Regions from separate parts of the Shewanella mytili genome, predicted to be linked through region 3. Evidence: predicted binding sites of a transcription regulator. Region 3 holds the regulator's gene; each other region holds the start of a gene.
The links. The regulator sigma-54, encoded in region 3, starts transcription at its own class of promoters, with help from an activator protein. The targets are predictions, from matches to a motif close to GTTGGCACGNNNNTNGNNT.
Positions count from the first base shown of each region.

Region 1: the regulator sigma-54 is predicted to act here: its motif matches at 1,971-1,989, upstream of flgF (flagellar basal-body rod protein FlgF).
Region 2: the regulator sigma-54 is predicted to act here: its motif matches at 1,846-1,864, upstream of ACIDEJ_RS03525 (P-II family nitrogen regulator).
Region 4: the regulator sigma-54 is predicted to act here: its motif matches at 1,463-1,481, upstream of ACIDEJ_RS01045 (flagellar assembly protein T N-terminal domain-containing protein).

Region 1 is NZ_JBKOUD010000001.1:249,296-253,508, reverse strand. It holds gene flgH (flagellar basal body L-ring protein FlgH) at 1-378, opposite strand, end outside; gene flgG (flagellar basal-body rod protein FlgG) at 391-1,179, opposite strand; gene flgF (flagellar basal-body rod protein FlgF) at 1,191-1,934, opposite strand; gene flgE (flagellar hook protein FlgE) at 2,108-3,469, opposite strand; gene ACIDEJ_RS01095 (flagellar hook assembly protein FlgD) at 3,520-4,209, opposite strand.
Region 2 is NZ_JBKOUD010000002.1:174,772-178,984, forward strand. It holds gene ACIDEJ_RS03515 (ATP-binding protein) at 1-1,032, shown strand, start outside; gene ACIDEJ_RS03520 (hydrolase) at 1,112-1,654, opposite strand; gene ACIDEJ_RS03525 (P-II family nitrogen regulator) at 1,912-2,250, shown strand; gene ACIDEJ_RS03530 (ammonium transporter) at 2,262-3,509, shown strand; gene aroG (3-deoxy-7-phosphoheptulonate synthase AroG) at 3,671-4,213, shown strand, end outside.
Region 3 is NZ_JBKOUD010000022.1:7,433-11,645, reverse strand. It holds gene lptB (LPS export ABC transporter ATP-binding protein) at 1-678, shown strand, start outside; gene ACIDEJ_RS14835 (RNA polymerase factor sigma-54) at 767-2,233, shown strand; gene hpf (ribosome hibernation promoting factor) at 2,262-2,552, shown strand; gene ptsN (PTS IIA-like nitrogen regulatory protein PtsN) at 2,552-2,995, shown strand; gene rapZ (RNase adapter RapZ) at 2,992-3,846, shown strand; gene ACIDEJ_RS14815 (HPr family phosphocarrier protein) at 3,833-4,108, shown strand; gene mgtE (magnesium transporter) at 4,163-4,213, shown strand, end outside.
Region 4 is NZ_JBKOUD010000001.1:240,159-244,371, reverse strand. It holds gene ACIDEJ_RS01055 (LPP20 family lipoprotein) at 132-581, opposite strand; gene ACIDEJ_RS01050 (FlgO family outer membrane protein) at 578-1,207, opposite strand; gene ACIDEJ_RS01045 (flagellar assembly protein T N-terminal domain-containing protein) at 1,562-2,707, shown strand; tRNA gene ACIDEJ_RS01040 (tRNA-Arg) at 2,763-2,838, shown strand; gene ACIDEJ_RS01035 (hypothetical protein) at 3,248-3,790, shown strand.

The DNA.
Region 1 (4,213 bases), on a different contig from region 3:
ACGGGCGGTATCCATGCTGTCGCTATATCCCACATCCAGCGAGTTGCCGTTAATGGTGACATTGCGCCCGGCGGCCATCAGTGGATTTACCGACAGGTTGGAACCTTTGGAAATCTGGTTGCCCGCGCTTTTTTTCGCTTGGGTGGATTCCACCAGTTCAATGGTGACAATGTCCCCAACCCGATGGGCTTTAAGATCGGAAAACAGCGCCGTGGCCCGGTTATTGGTGTAAATGGAGCCGGTGGGCACCAGCGCGGTTTCGCTGCTGTCATCCGGATATACAGGCGCATAGTAAGGATCGTCGGCAATCGGCTTGTGCTGACTGGAGGCACAGGCCCCCAGGAACAAAAGCGGCAATAGTGTCAGTAATACCTTCATAACCTTACCCCGTTACAGATTCTGGTTTACATAACTCAGCATCTGATCCACCGCCGAGATGACCTTGGAATTCATCTCGTATACCCGCTGGCTTTCAATCAGATTGACCAGCTCTTCGGTCACGTTGACGTTGGAAGTTTCCAAAGAACCCTGACGGATACTGCCCATACCATCCAGCGCTGGCGTGCCCTGCACCGGTGCGCCACTGGCACCGGTTTCCAGATAGAGATTCTGGCCAATGGGGTCAAGACCGGACGGATTGATGAAGTCAGACATGGTTAACTGTCCTACCACCTGATTTTCAGCTTCGCCGGGCATTTTCACTGACACTTCCCCTTCGGAAGACACGGTAATCGAGGTGGCATTGGCTGGCAGGGTAATGCCGGGTTGCAGCACATAGCCTTCACCGGAGGTTACCATCTGGCCGCTGTCATCCATAGTGAACTGGCCGTTGCGGGTATAGGCGGTAGTGCCATCCGGCATCTGAATTTCAAAAAAGCCCGGGCCCTGGATCATCAAGTCCAGCGCGTTATCGGTAGTTTCCATATTGCCCTGGGAAAACAGCTTCTGGGTGGATACCACTTTGGTGCCCGCCCCCAGATTCAGCCCGTTGGGCAGTTTGGTGTTGGATGCACTGATGCCCCCGGCCTGATTCACCGTCTGGTACAGCAAATCTTCAAACACTGCCCGGGATTTTTTGTAACCCACGGTGCTGGCATTAGCGATATTGTTGGAAATTACCGATATGTCGGTCTGCTGGGCGTCGAGCCCGGTTTTACTAATCCATAAAGCAGGATGCATAATCGTTACTCCTAGCTAATGCGTACCAATGCAGCAGCAGACTTGTCGTTGTCTTCTGCGGTTTTCATCATTTTTACTTGCAGTTCAAACTGGCGTTGCAAGCTGATCATGTTGACCATCTCATCCACGGCGCTAACGTTACTGCTCTCCACCGCGCCGCTGACCACATTAACGTCGGCATCGGCAGCAGCGGGCTCCCCATAAAGGGTGTGAAACAGCCCGTCTTCGCCGCGCATCAAATTGTTATTGCCGGGATTGACCAGTTTTATCCGCCCCACCTCTTCAATCACTTCCGGCGTGGCACCTTGGGGCCTCACGGAAATGGTACCGTTGGCGGCAATCTCCAGTTTTTCAATGGGCAGCGGTAACACAATGGGGCCGTTATCCCCCATCACCGCATGGCCGCTGCTGTTACGCAGCATGCCGTTAACGTCAATATTCAGGCTCCCGGCGCGGGTATAGGCCTCGCGGCCATCATCTGCCTGCACCGCAATCCAGCCCTGGTCTTTAACAGCAATGTCCAGATCCCGCCCGGTGGTATGCAATGCTCCGGAGGAGAAATCCGATGATGGCAGTTCGGTCATGGCAAATACCCGAGAGGGCAACCCTTCGCCAAAAGCCTGCATGGAGCGGGCCTGCGCCATATCCGCCTTGAAACCATCGGTATTGGCATTGGCCAGGTTATTTGCCCGTACCGCCAGTGCATCCATGTTCTGCTTGGCGCCGGTCATTGCGATGTAGAGGAATTTGTCCACCAGTTGCCCCGTCAAAAAATGCGCTTATGCTCAATTAAGCAAACTCCATGCCAGCAGATTTTCTGCTCCATGGAAAAAGAACGGCAGGGAAAACAGGTGATTGGGGAAACAACAAAAGAAAAGCGGCAAGAAGTTGCCGCTTTAAACCAAGCTTTACCGTTGGGTGAAACCCATTAACGGATCTGCAATACGGTCTGTTGCAGGGTATTGTTCACTTCCAGAGTTCGGGAGTTGGCCTGGAAGTTACGCTGGGCAGAGATAAGATCCACCAGCTCGGTGGTCAAATCCACGTTGGAGCCTTCCAGATAGGAGGATTTGATGGAGCCGAATACGCCGCTGTTGGCTTCACCGGCCAGGGCTTCGCCGGATTCCAGACTGGCTTTCCAGGAGGTGTTGCCCACCTGGGTAAGCCCCTGCTCGTTGGCAAAACGCACCAGCGCCACCCGGGCCAATGGCACGGTGGAACCGTTACTGTATTTGGCGGATATCAAGCCATCGCTGCCCACTTCCACATTGGTCAGGCGCCCAACGGTAATGCCGTCTTGAGTCATTTCCGTGGTGCCAAAACTTTCCGCATACTGGGTGGGCTTGTTAAAGCTGATGGAAATTTGCTGGGAGCCGTCTGCCGAAGCGCTCAACACGTTGGCACCGCCAATCCCCAACTGGGCAGTGGTCAGTATGGCCGGATCAGACCCCTTATAAGCACCGGTGGCATCAAAGGTCAGCACCGAGCCCACCCAACCGCCGGTGGTTTGCGCCGTACCGCTGTTATCCGGAGTACCGTCACCGTCGGTGTCGGTCTGATAAGTTCCGGCGCTGCCGTCCAGATCCACCTGTTTGCCATCCACCGCGTAAAACACCACCCAGTTGCTTTCGCCGGTATAGGCACCATTTTCGGGTTTCACAAAATAGGACGTCAGGGTATGGGACTCACCCAGCGAATCATAAATGGTCACCGCAGTGGAGTTATTGAAGGTGGAAGAATCTGCCGGATTAAACGCGGCCGGGTCCAGCGCGTCAGCGTTGGAGTTCAGGTTCATGCTCATGGCCACATTCTGGGTTGCCTGCGGGCTACCGGCGGTATCCGGCACCTGTACGGGTTTGGTGGTACTCAGGCTCACCGATGCGGAATTACCGTCTGAATCCACCTGAAAACACTGCAGATAGTTGTCCTGGGAGTCAACCAAAAAGCCGTTGGGGTCGCGCTTGAAGGCACCGGCACGGGTAAAGGAGAAATCCTGGGCATCAATGGATGATGAGGTGACAAAAAAACCGTTGCCGCTAATGGCCATGTCCAGCGCATTGCTGGTGGACTTAAGATTGCCCTCATGGAACTGCTGTGCCACCTGGGTGGTGGTCACCCCGCCACCCACGGCGGTTTTGCTGTTGGAGAAAATAGAGCTGGCATACACATCGGCAAACTCGGCCCGAGACTCCTTAAAGCCCACGGTATTGACGTTCGCGATGTTATTTGCGGTTGTATTGAGATCTTTTTGCGCCGCATTGATCCCACTCAGAGCAATATTGAAAGACATAATCCACCTCTTTTATAAATACTGTTGTCCGGCCTGACCCGGCGCAAAACTTAACTTTCAGAAACGGCTAAAACATCCGACAGCGATACGCCACCAATTCCCCGAATGTTCACCACGGCGCCCGTAGTCGAATTCAGCGACACACTGCTGACATGGCCGTAAGTGCTCACGTAAAGATCTTCAGAAACCCCGTCCACCACCCCGTTGGCTTTAAGGGTGTACGTGCCCGGTGCCATGGTATTGCCACTATCATCCAGGCCATCCCATTCCACGTCGATATTGCCGCCATTGCTGCCGTCTACGGTAAAGGTACGCACCACCTGGCCACTGGCATCCTCCACCGACATCTTGATGGCGTTAATGGGTTCGGTGGTACTTATCACCCCGCGCACGGTAGGCTCGGTGGCCGAAATGTACGCGCTGCCCGAGGGCACCAGCACTTTCTGGCCAATAAGGCCTGATGCCTGCAATGCCTGGCTGGAGGTCATCACCGTATTGAGGTTGGTGATTTCATCATTGAGCTTATTAATGCCATCCACTGTGGAAAACGAGGCCATCTGGGAAATCATCTGGTCGTTATCCACCGGATTGGACGGATCCTGCATGGACAACTGGGCACTCAATAAGGCAAAGAAATCTTCCTGGCTCAGTGAGTTGTTATTGGTTTTCTTTGCAGTACTGTCTGTAGCACTGGTACTGCTGGTATCAGTTGTGGATGATGTTACAGAACCTATGGCCACTGCC
Region 2 (4,213 bases), on a different contig from region 3:
AATAACCAGAAGGTGATTGAAGAATCCGGCTCCACCATGTTGCCGGACGAGCTGAAGCAGAAAGTGATGAAATACACCGAAGCCCTCGGCAATGCCACCGATTACACCGGTGCGGGTACGGTAGAGTACATCTACAACCTGGATGCCAACGAAGTGTACTTCATGGAGATGAACACCCGTTTGCAGGTGGAACATCCGGTCACCGAAGTGACTTCCGGCATCGATATCGTCAGTACCCAGTTTGATATTGCGGCGGGCCGCTCTATCGAACAGATGCAGCCAAAAGAGCTGGGTTATGCCATTGAGGTGCGGGTGACCGCGGAAAAAGCCGCACTGGACAACAACGGTGTACTGCAGCTGGTGCCAAATCCGGGGCTTATCACCGAATGCGTCATGCCGGCCCACGATAACGTGGAAGTCATCTCCATTGCTGCTGAAAACAAGGAGGTATCTCCTTACTACGACAGCCTGATAGCGCAGATTATCGTCCATGGCGAAGACCGGGAAGACACCATCAACAAGATGCTGGATTACCTGGACAGCGTGGTGATTAAGGGGATTGCAACCAACATTCCGCTGCTGAAACGCATTTTGAACGATCGCACGTTCCGTGATGGCGTTTACGATACCAACTACCTGCCGCGCCTGATGGCCGAGCTGGATATCCCGGCGCTGATTGCCGAGATGGAAGCGGCCGCCGAAACCCAGGGCGTGGATACCGAATCCTTGCGGGTGGGTGAGTCCAACGAACTCAAGGTGTTGGCGCAGGGGGCGGGTATCTTCTACACCTCACCGGCACCGGGCGAAGCGGACTTTGTTAAAGAGGGCGATATTGTCACTGTGGATCAAACCTTGGCACTGACAGAAGCCATGAAGATGTTCTCGCAGATGACACTGGCCGGCTTTAACCGCAAAGGCGCCGAGCTGTATCCGGAAGATAAGAAATATCGCATCGAGCGGATCCTCAACGGTAACGGCCAGCAGATTTCCCAGGGCGATTTGCTGTTTGTGGTGTCACCGCTGGAAGACTGATAGGTTATTGACCGATTAAAGGAGCGTGCCCGCCAGCGATTGGTGTGCACGCTCCTTTATTTTTGGGCTGGCTTATCGGTTATTTTATCAACGACAGCAATTGCCGGAAGCGTTCGCCGCTGGCTTGGTGCTGCAATTCAAACAGCAAGGCTTCTGAGTGGGTTAACCAGGCTCCGCGTTGCTGCATCATTTGCAGGCCCAAACTGCGGGCCTCTGCCTGGCGAGAGTCCACTGCATCTGCCACCACGTGCACATCCAGCCCCTGATCCAGCAGATCGCGACAGGTCTGGTACACACAGATATGGGTTTCTATGCCCGCCAGCAGCACTTGGGTGCGGCCACTTTGTTGCAACTGCTCACGAAACTCATCGCATTGCCAGCCACTGAAATGCTGTTTGGCAATGGGATGGGTAATGGGCCGCAGCACGCTTGCCAGTTCTTCACTGGTGGGGCCCAATTTATCCGGCAGCTGTTCCAGCCATAAAACCGGTATGTCAAATAACGGCATGGCCTTGGCCAGAATTTGCAGGCGGTGATGTAACGGGGTGGTTTGTGACATGATGCGGGCCAGCTTTCCCTGCACGTCCACAATCACCAAAATAGCCTCTGTGCTTTGCAGCATAACTCCCTCCTTAGTGAACAATCACTGCTCAAATTACCTTGTCATCCGAGGCTTACCAATAAGGCGAAAGTCGATTTTGTTACCGCTTCAAAGTTGTGCATTAACCGGTGAATTGAACCATTTTGGTGCATTTGCTTGCCCCTTGGTGCCATGAAATTTTGCTAAGTCTTTATAAAACAAAAAATTAACATTTTGGCCTGATGCTTGAATTGTATAAGCCAACATCACATACAAAAAAAGCAATTTGGGAGGTCTGAATGAAATTAGTCAGCGCAATCATCAAGCCGTTTAAGCTTGATGATGTCCGTGAGGCGATTGCGGGCATTGGCATTGAAGGGATGACGGTTTCTGAGGTGAAAGGGTTTGGCCGTCAGAAAGGGCATACCGAACTTTACCGCGGTGCGGAATACCAGGTGGACTTTTTGCCGAAAGTCAAACTGGAGATTGCCACCAAAGAGGAGAATTTGGATCTGCTGCTGGAAGCCATTACCAATGCTGCCCGTACCGGCAAGATTGGCGACGGCAAAATTTTTGTTACCGCGCTGGAACAGGTGATCCGTATCCGTACCGGTGAAACCGACAGCGAAGCGCTTTAAGGGGGATGATGATGGAAGAGTTAACCAAATTGGGAACTTCAGTGTCAGAACTTCGCTTCGCGCTGGATACGTTTTACTTTTTAATGTCCGGGGCCTTGGTGATGTGGATGGCCGCCGGGTTTGCCATGCTCGAAGCCGGATTGGTGCGGGCGAAAAACACCACGGAAATCCTGACCAAAAACGTGGTGCTGTATGCCATCTCCTGTGTGACTTACCTGCTGGTGGGTTATTACATGATGTATGTGGATAATGCCGAAGGCGGCATCCTGCCAAGCTTTGGCGCCTTGATTGGCACCCAGGCTGCCGATGCAACCCACTCACTGGAATCCGACTTCTTTTTCCAGGTGGTGTTTGTGGCAACCGCCATGTCCATTGTGTCTGGCGCAGTAGCCGAACGCATGAAATTGTGGGCGTTTTTGCTCTTCAGCGTGGTAATGACCGCCTTTATCTATCCGATGGAAGGTTACTGGACCTGGGGCGGCGGTTTCCTGTCGGCTGCCGGTTTCTCTGACTTTGCCGGTTCCGGGATTGTGCATTTGGCTGGTGCGGCAGCCGCGCTGGCCGGGGTGCTGCTGCTGGGTGCCCGTAAAGGCAAATATGGCGCCAATGGTGCCGTAACGCCTATTCCTGGGTGTAACCTGCCATTGGCCACCTTGGGCACGTTCATTTTGTGGATGGGCTGGTTTGGCTTTAACGGCGGCTCTCAGTTGATGGTATCTGATGCTGAAAACGCCTCTGCGGTTGCCAAAGTGTTCGTGAATACCAACTCCGCGGCAGCATTTGGCGCAGTGGCAGCCCTGATTGTGTGTAAAATCGTTTGGGGCAAGGCGGATTTGACCATGGTACTTAACGGTGCATTGGCTGGCCTGGTGGCGATTACCGCTGATCCGTTGAATCCCTCTTTGGTCATGGCCGGCATTATCGGTCTGATTGCCGGTGCCCTGGTGGTGTTCTCCATTGTGGCCTTTGACCGCATCAAGATTGATGACCCGGTAGGTGCCACGTCCGTGCATGGGGTGTGTGGCCTGTTCGGGGTGATGATGGTGCCGCTGTCCAATCCGGACGCCACATTCGGCGCTCAGGCACTGGGTGCGGCTTGCATCTTCGGTTGGGTCTTTATTGCCTCTTTGGTGGTGTGGAGCATTTTGAAAGCCACCATGGGTATTCGCGTCAGCGAAGAGGAAGAGTACAACGGTGTGGACGCTGCGGATTGCGGGGTGGATGCCTACCCTGAGTTTGTCACGGTGAAAAACGCCTGATAATTGTCAATTGCTTAAAAACAGGACCCTTGTGGTCCTGTTTTTTTATGGGGCAGGTCTGTCCATGGGCTTTGGGGTGAAAGTGAATTGCATCACATCAGGAGAAACGCTAGATTGGAAGCTCACTCAAAAATGCCATGTGCCGGAGCCAAAGAAAGATTATGTCGTACCAGAATGATGATGTCAGGATTAATGAAGTTAAGCAGTTACTCCCTCCCATAGCGATTCTGGAACGATTTCCGGCAACGGACAATGCTTCTACCACAGTGTTTAATGCCCGTCAGAGCATTCATGACATGTTACGGAACAAGGATGACCGGCTGCTGGTGATTATTGGCCCCTGTTCGATTCATGATCCCGACGCTGCGCTGGAATACGGCCGCCGTTTGTCGGTGTTAAGGACGCAATACCAGCAGCAACTGGAAGTGGTGATGCGGGTTTATTTTGAAAAACCCCGCACCACGGTGGGCTGGAAAGGGCTTATCAACGATCCTTACATGGATAAGAGCTTCAATCTCAACGATGGCCTGCGCAAGGCTCGGAAACTGCTGCTGGAGCTTAATGACAGCGGCATGCCTACCGCCGGCGAGTTTCTTGACATGATCACCCCGCAGTACGTGGCGGATTTGATGTGCTGGGGCGCCATTGGCGCCAGAACCACAGAATCCCAGGTGCATCGCGAATTGGCTTCCGGTTTGTCTTGT
Region 3 (4,213 bases):
ATGGTGGTCAAAGATGTCAGCCTGGCGGTAAAAACCGGGCAGATTGTGGGCTTGCTCGGCCCCAATGGCGCAGGAAAAACCACCACCTTTTACATGGTAGTAGGGCTTATCCAAAGCGAAAAGGGCCGGATTTTCATTGATGAAGATGAACTGACCTTGGCACCCATGCACATACGTGCCCGCAAAGGCATCGGTTATCTGCCCCAGGAAGCCAGTATTTTTCGCAAACTCACCGTGCGGGACAACATCATGGCCGTACTGCAGATCCGCAAGGATCTGGATAAAAACGGCCGGGAAGAACAGCTGGAGCAACTCCTTGAAGAGTTTCACATCACCCACATCCGCGACAGCTTCGGCATGTCCCTCTCCGGTGGGGAACGGCGCCGGGTGGAGATTGCCAGAGCACTGGCTGCCGATCCCAAGTTCATCTTGCTCGATGAGCCGTTTGCCGGGGTGGACCCCATCTCGGTGATTGACATCAAGAAAATCATCGAACAGCTGCGCTCCCGGGGTTTAGGGGTGCTGATTACCGATCACAATGTGCGCGAAACACTGGATGTCTGCGAACATGCTTACATTGTGAGCCACGGGCAACTGATTGCAGAAGGCACCCCCACCGAGATCCTCGATAACCAGCAAGTGCGCGCAGTGTACTTGGGTGAACAATTCAAGCTATAGTAAACAACAAACACCGGCCTTTATCGTTAAGGGCTTTAAATAAAAAAAGTTTTTTAATGCACAACAGGATGTAGGGGTAAGCGGTAACATGAAGACGTCACTCCAGTTAAAACTGGGTCAACAACTGACCATGACACCACAACTGCAGCAGGCCATCCGCCTGTTGCAGCTGTCGTCACTGGAGTTACAACAGGAAATTCAGCAAGCGCTGGAGGCTAATCCACTTCTGGAGACAACCGAAGACAACCAGCTCGCCGACAACAGCGAAAATGCGGATGCCTCCCTGGATGACACCCCGGCCACAGCAGACGTTGCCGACAGCTCTACCGTGGAAACCCCTGAGGCCCTCACCAACGAATCCCTGCCCGAAGAACTGCCCATGGATACCACCTGGGATGAAGTGTTCACGGCGGCACCGGCGGTCAGTGCCGGCCCGCTGCGGGATGACGACACGCCCTTTCAAGGGGAAACCAGTGAAGGCTTGCACGAACATCTGGAATGGCAGAAAAATCTTACCCCGTTTTCTGAAACCGATGGGGCCATTGCCACCGCCATCATTGAAGCCATTGACGATCAGGGCTACCTGACCCAAAGCACCGAGGAAATCCTCGAAGCCATGGGCGACCCGGAAATCGAGCTGGCAGAAATCGAAGCCGTGCTAAAACGTGTGCAACATTTTGATCCTGTTGGCATTGCAGCCAAAGACTTACAAGAGTGCCTGTTAATCCAGCTGGCACAATTTGCTGCCGACACGCCCCATCTGGAAAATGCCGTGATGTTGCTGAGCCAGTATCTTGACCTGATTGCCAGCAAAGACTACCGCACCTTGATGCGCAAAACCCGCCTCAAGGAAGACGAGCTGCGCGAAGCCATAGCCCTTATCCAGACCCTTAACCCGCGCCCTGGCCTGCTGGTGCAACCCCAGGATGAAGAATATGTCATTCCGGATGTCAGCGTCTGGAAGAAAAACGGCCGCTGGGTGGTGGAACTCAACCCGGACTGCATGCCCAAACTCAGCATCAACCAGCAATATGCCGCCATGGCCCGCAGCGCCCGCAGCCAGTCCGACAGCCAATTCATTCGCGGTCATCTGCAGGAAGCCAAATGGTTTATCAAGAGTCTGGAGAGCCGCAACGATACCCTGCTCAAAGTGGCCAACTGCATCGTGCAGTTTCAGCAAGGCTTTTTTGAATACGGCGAAGAAGCCATGAAACCCATGGTACTGAACGATATAGCCCTGGCGGTGGACATGCATGAATCCACCATTTCCCGGGTTACCACTCAAAAATACATGCACACCCCCCGCGGCATTTTTGAGCTCAAGTATTTCTTTTCCAGCCACGTGGGCACTGAAGACGGCGGCGAATGCTCATCAACCGCCATCCGGGCATTCATTAAAAAGCTGGTGGCAGCTGAAAACCCCAAAAAGCCCCTCAGCGACAGTAAAATGGCACAGCTTCTGGCTGAGCAGGGGATCAACGTGGCCCGGCGTACCATCGCCAAATATCGCGAAGCCATGATGATCCCGCCTTCAAATCAACGTAAGAGTTTGTAAAGCCAATGACCCCATGGAGGAGACCGCTATGCAGATTAATCTGGCAGGCCATCATATTGAGATCACTGACTCTCTGAAAAGCTATGTGGAGGGTAAATTTGCAAAACTTGAACGCCATTTCGAACAGATCAATAATGTGCGCGTTGTACTCACTGTGGAAAAAGACACACAACGAGTCGAAGCCAAGCTAAATCTGAACGGTGGTGAGGTGCATGGCACCGCGGAACATAGTGACATGTACGCCGCCATCGACGCTCTGATTGATAAATTGGATCGTCAGGTCATTAAATACAAAGAAAAGCTGACAAAATACTCATGATGGAACTTAGTACCGTCCTGCGGCCGGAGTGTACCGCCTGCGCCACACCCGGCAGCAAGAAAAAGGTATTGGAGCTCATCAGCGAACTCGCGGCGACCCAGTATCCAAACCTGTCATCCCAAGCCATTTTTGAAAGCCTGTTGGCCAGAGAAAAAATGGGCAGCACCGGTATCGGGAATGGCATTGCCATTCCCCATGGCCGACTGCCAGACATCACCGCCCCCATTGCGGTGCTGGTGAAATGTGACGAACCGATTGCTTTTGATGCCATTGACAATCAACCGGTAGACATCCTGTTTGCCTTGGTGGTGCCGGCAGATCAATGCCAGCAACACCTGAGCACGCTATCGGCCATGGCCGAAAAACTCAGTGACAAACAGGTGCTCAAGCAATTGCGCAAGGCCACCTCACAAGCAGAACTGTATCAGGTGATCAACGGATGAAACTGGCCATTGTCTCCGGGCGCTCCGGGTCAGGAAAATCTGTGGCGTTACGGGTTCTGGAAGACATGGGTTACTACTGTGTGGACAACCTGCCCCTGCCCATGATTGGCAGCTTGCTGGACAACCTGCGCGGCAGTAACGAGCTGGTGGCCATTAGCGTGGATGTGCGCAACCTGCCCAATCAGGACAAGGTGCTCGAAAGCCAGCTGGAAAAACTGCCGCAAAACACCGAGGTGATAAGTTTCTTCCTTAACGCCTCGGATAAAGTGCTGCTGAAACGCTACAGCGAAACCCGGCGTCTACACCCCTTGTCCAAGAGCAAAATCTCCCTGAAAGATGCCATCGAGCAGGAAGGCAAGTTACTCATGCCCCTGTCGCAACTGATGGATCACTACATCGACACCTCCGCCCTCAATATTTATGAGCTGAGCGATGCCGTGCGGGAAATTCTGCTGGGCAGTGCCACCAAAGAGCTGGTGATCAACTTTGTCTCCTTTGGTTTTAAATACGGTTTGCCCACAGAAGCGGACTTTGTGTTTGATGCCCGTTTCTTGCCCAATCCCCACTGGGAACCCCAGCTGCGGCCGTTTACCGGACTGGACGAACCGGTACGGGAGTTTCTTAACCGCCAGCCGCTGGTGAATAAATTCATCTGGCAAATAGAAAACCTGCTGGATACCTGGCTGCCCCATCTGGAACGCAATAACCGCAGTTATCTGACCGTGGCCATTGGCTGTACAGGCGGCAAGCACCGCTCTGTATACGTGACGGAACAATTGGCCAAACGTTTTTGCGACAGCAAACATAAAGTGCAGGCGCGCCACAGGGAACTGGAAAGTGGCCAGAATTGAGCGGGAAGTCACCATTCTCAACAAACTCGGGTTACATGCCCGGGCGGCAACTAAACTGGCAGTATTGGCCAATGAGTTTGATGCCAACATCCTTTTGGTCCAGGGGCAAAAACAGGCATCCGCAGCCAGCGTGCTGGGGTTGCTGATGCTGGAAACCGGCATGGGCAAAAAAATCCGTTTGATTGCCGATGGCCCGGATGCAGAACCGGCCATGGAAGCCATCTGCAATTTGATTAACGCCCGTTTTGACGAAGCCAGTTAACCGCTGACGGCGTCAGGCGCATTTTCCCCAGTGCAGAATTGACAAAGAGGGAACATGGCTGCGGACACTCCAAAGCAAGCTGACACCGCAGAACTGCTCGAGCGC
Region 4 (4,213 bases), on a different contig from region 3:
AAGCGGCGCTCAGCACATTACCGCTTAAAAGCCCTCAAGGGATTAGGAGAATGACGCTCAGGCAAACCGCCTCGGATAAAATACATGGCGCCGGCATGGATCAAGCGCTGCCAGCGCATCTGCATCGGCACTTAAAAATAGGTGATCTCTTTTACCCGTTGCGGGCGATGTTGCTGCTGGTATAACTGCCATACATGGGCAAAATCCAGCTCCAGCTCGGTAACGTAATGATCGCCTGCCGGGTAGCTGCGCACCACTTTGGCACCACGGATAACCCCAGATACCGACACCTTCACCTCATCGGATTTCATCATCCAGTCGTTCACATTGCTGCTGGCCGATAGCTGCTGGCCATACACCTGCTCTGCCAGCTCCCGGTAGGCGGCAATTTTTGATGCCTGCATGGCCATCAATACCCGCCCGGCAGCATCCTTGGCCGGTTGGGTTGCCAGCGGCGCGTAACCAATGGCGGTGATTTTCGGGAAGGATTCGGGCGCTACGGTTTCCCAGGTAACGTAACGGTCGCGGGTACTGCACCCGCCAAGCAACACCAATAGCGCCAATATGCTCCATAGTTTCATTTCATCTCTCCCAGTACCTGTACCTGGCCTTTACCTGCAGCATCGTTGCGGTACAGCAGCCCATTTTGGGAAACCACCCGGGGTGACAAGGCCACATACTCAGGCAACGCTTGCTGGGACACATACAGCTGGGCACTGGCCACCACCTGATTGCCCGATAACAGCACAATGCGGCTGTTAATCAACAACCCCGTGCGGGATTTGCTCACCGTGGACACCAATACCTGCGCCACCTCAATATTGGCCGGCACTTTTTGCCAGTCACGGCTCAGCAAAAAATCCCCTGTTGGCGTTACCCGCACCGCATCGGCCACATTCAAATCCACCAAGGTAAACCCGGCCTGCTGCATTTGGGTCATCAACCCCTGTTGCAATTGCGCCGCCAGTTTGTCGCTGCTTTGCAGGTCTTCCACCATTACCGGCGTTGCCACCAACAAAGGCAGCTGCCGATTGGCATCATCACCGCTTTGCACCAGTTGCTGAGCCAACAAGCCACTCATACCGATAACGCCATGGTCATTGCTGAGGGCGTTATCGATGGCAGGCGTTGATGGGGCCGGCGCCGAGGCCATCGAATGGCTGCAACCGGCTAACAGTATCATCGAAAACATGATGGCAAGTTTCATATCAATCCCATTGGCGCAACCCGCCTGCCCCACGGCAGTTGGCATCCGCCAGCATTTGCATTCACTTTTCTTTTTATCGGCATGATGCCGCCACACTTAAGCGGTTTTACCGTCAATACCGCGATAAAAGAGGCTATGCCGTATCGCCCGTTTAAAATGAACTTGCAAGATACGGCATATAGCCATTGCATGCCTGCGGCTTGGCATCCCCCAGTGACATGAACGCATTGCTATGCGGGCGGATACATCCGTAGCCATGGCATAAAATTTGAATGTTTCTTCAAGCGCCACCCTATCCAGACGGATTTTTGGCTCAACGGATTTTTGGCAATTTCAGCATTGGGAAACATCACCATGAAACAACTGCTTGGCGTATTAGCATTACTAGGCCTTAGCTTTTCTTGCCAGGCTCAGTGGCTAGAAGCAAGTGGTGAAGCCACCATCATCAACGGTGATACAAGCAAGGCTCGCGAAAGTGCCATCAACAATGCAATCAGCATGGTATTACTGCAAAACGGCGGCAATTTTCAGGCCAGCCAAACCGTCAATAACGGCAACCTCACATCACAACTGGCGTTGTCTGCCGCCAGCCATATTGCCGCTGTGGAGCTGCTGAACGAACAACGCCAGGGCAATCGCCTGAGCGTCACCATTCGCGCCGATGTTCAGGCCAGTACCACGGCATTCGATAACGCCGCCCAAGGCCTGAAAGCGGCGGTGCTCGTTCCGCAAACCCTTATTGGCGATCGCAGCCAACTGCGCTACGGGCGCCTGGACAAGCTGCCACAAGTGCTGTCGCAGCACCTTGCCCAGCACCTGCAACAAGCCGTATCCGGCTTTCCCGTATTACTGGCAACGCAATCGCTGCAGGTACCGCAACTGACCACCACTGGCAACAGCGTTCCTGCTGTTGTCAGCGAAATGACCAACAGCCAGTATTTGCTGCTACCCGAACTCATGGATGTTTCGGTCGCCCCAGCAACCGCCTCCATGCTCGGCATGTGGGCCAATACACCCGAGCGCCAGTTTCAGCTGCGGCTAACCCTGTATCATGGCATCAGCGGCGAAATCATCTGGCAGCAGGATTACAACGGCAGCGCCGAGTGGGAATTTGACAAAACCGCCATGGTCAATCCGGCCTCTGACAGTTTCTGGCAATCCGCTTACGGTAAGCACATTACCCAAGTGCTGACACAAGCCGTCAGCGACATGGATAAAGCCCTTAACCGCCGCCCGCTACTGGCCCAGATTATCGCCCGCGACAACAACCGCATCATCCTTAATATCGGCCGCCAGAATGGCGTTAAAAAAGGTGATACCTTTGTCATTGTGCTGCAACGCAACATTGCCGACAAACTCAACAAGCCCCATGCCATTGCCAACCTGACACCAGCCAAGGTGACAATCGATCAGCTATCTGAACATACCGCCACCGCCCTGCTTGATGGTGAAAACGCCGCCATTAACATCCAGTTGAACGATATAGCGATTAAGAAATAAGCGGTTAGATTTCAAATCTTTTATTGGGAGCAAAATCCAGTATAATCACTGCCGTCTCCTCATAGCTCAACAGGATAGAGCAGTCGCCTCCTAAGCGACCGATCGGGGTTCGAGTCCCTGTGGGGAGACCATTCCATTTACCGTGCCTCACATCGGCAAATGCCATGCTCAGCCGTTCTCACTCATCCTCCACTCAAGCGCTTTAAACGCTGGCAAGCAAATGCAGCAAAATTGCCACCAGCCTTTGCGAACATTCCGGCAAGTTCCGTCAGCACAAAACCAACCGCTACGGCGATGAAGTACTAACTAGGATCAAAGGGATCGTGAGCTTTGGGGTTCAAGTGATCACCCGCACCCACGAATGGACACTATCGCGTTCAGTTGGCACCGACCGCTCTAACTTGGATTTCTGTCAATAAGTGTACAGACCATATAAAAACCAAAAATCAGCGGTGACACAAACCATTTAAAAGCCAGATGAAAGACGGTAATATCTTTGACTAACTAAAGGGAACCCAGCCAGTTACTTAAGGATGAGTCATGGATCCATTGTCGCAACTGTTCGCCGCCTATCTGGAAATGGTGAGCAATAACATCACTAGCGCCTATGTTGATGCGACAAACACCACTGTCACAGCCCAAACGCTCACCTACAAGGGCACCGACATTCGATTCCAGCACTTTCTATGGAAGGTAAAGCAAGAAAGTATCTGTGCAAACCTTAAGCAGCAAGCAGCGTCTTATTCCAAGTGCACCCAACAAGCCAAAGCCATGTTCACAGATTTGTGCAATCAGCTATCCAGCATGAAAAACCTGAACTCAAAAGGCCGCAGCTTATTGCGAATGTATTGCAATGCATCCCTAAATTACAAACCCGTGAGAGCCCAAATAGGCGAACCGAGCGCAAAGATTGGGAAATCATTTCTGTTCGAACCAAAAACAGGCACCGGAGGCGAACCCGTACGTCAAACAGAGCAGCAGATTAAGGAGAAGGAATGCAATCAGCTCATACTAAAACCGATGCAGGATAGCAGCCCTGAATTGGCTAAACGCCGAGATAAAATCTGTGCTGAGGCAAAGTAACGGAAGAGGACAATTTGGCACGGTGGTAATCGGACAACGAGATGTCCGCCAACTAGTTAGTTGAGCAAACGCAACTTTTTGTAAGAAAGAGCAAAAGTCCTACAGATGATCTAAAAGTGCTGCGGTACGTTCGAGCTAAGAGGAACACTTGTCCTATACAATCAGACCCTTAGGGGACAGAAGGAACGCTGGAATCCTAAATCCATGGGCGGTAGCGTGTCCGAAGGACAAGAGACAGAACAATTTCTGTCTCTTAGCAGGAGCCGAAAGGCGTCTGGCCCGCCACGCGACAAAATGTCGGGAACATTTTTGAACAGCTTTAGCTGTCCCGAAGGGTGAAACACAGGATGTGCGGAATAATCGGTAGCGTTTGCAAAAGCAACGTAATCAACTGCCAAAAATGAAGCAAATCTTGCCCTGAAG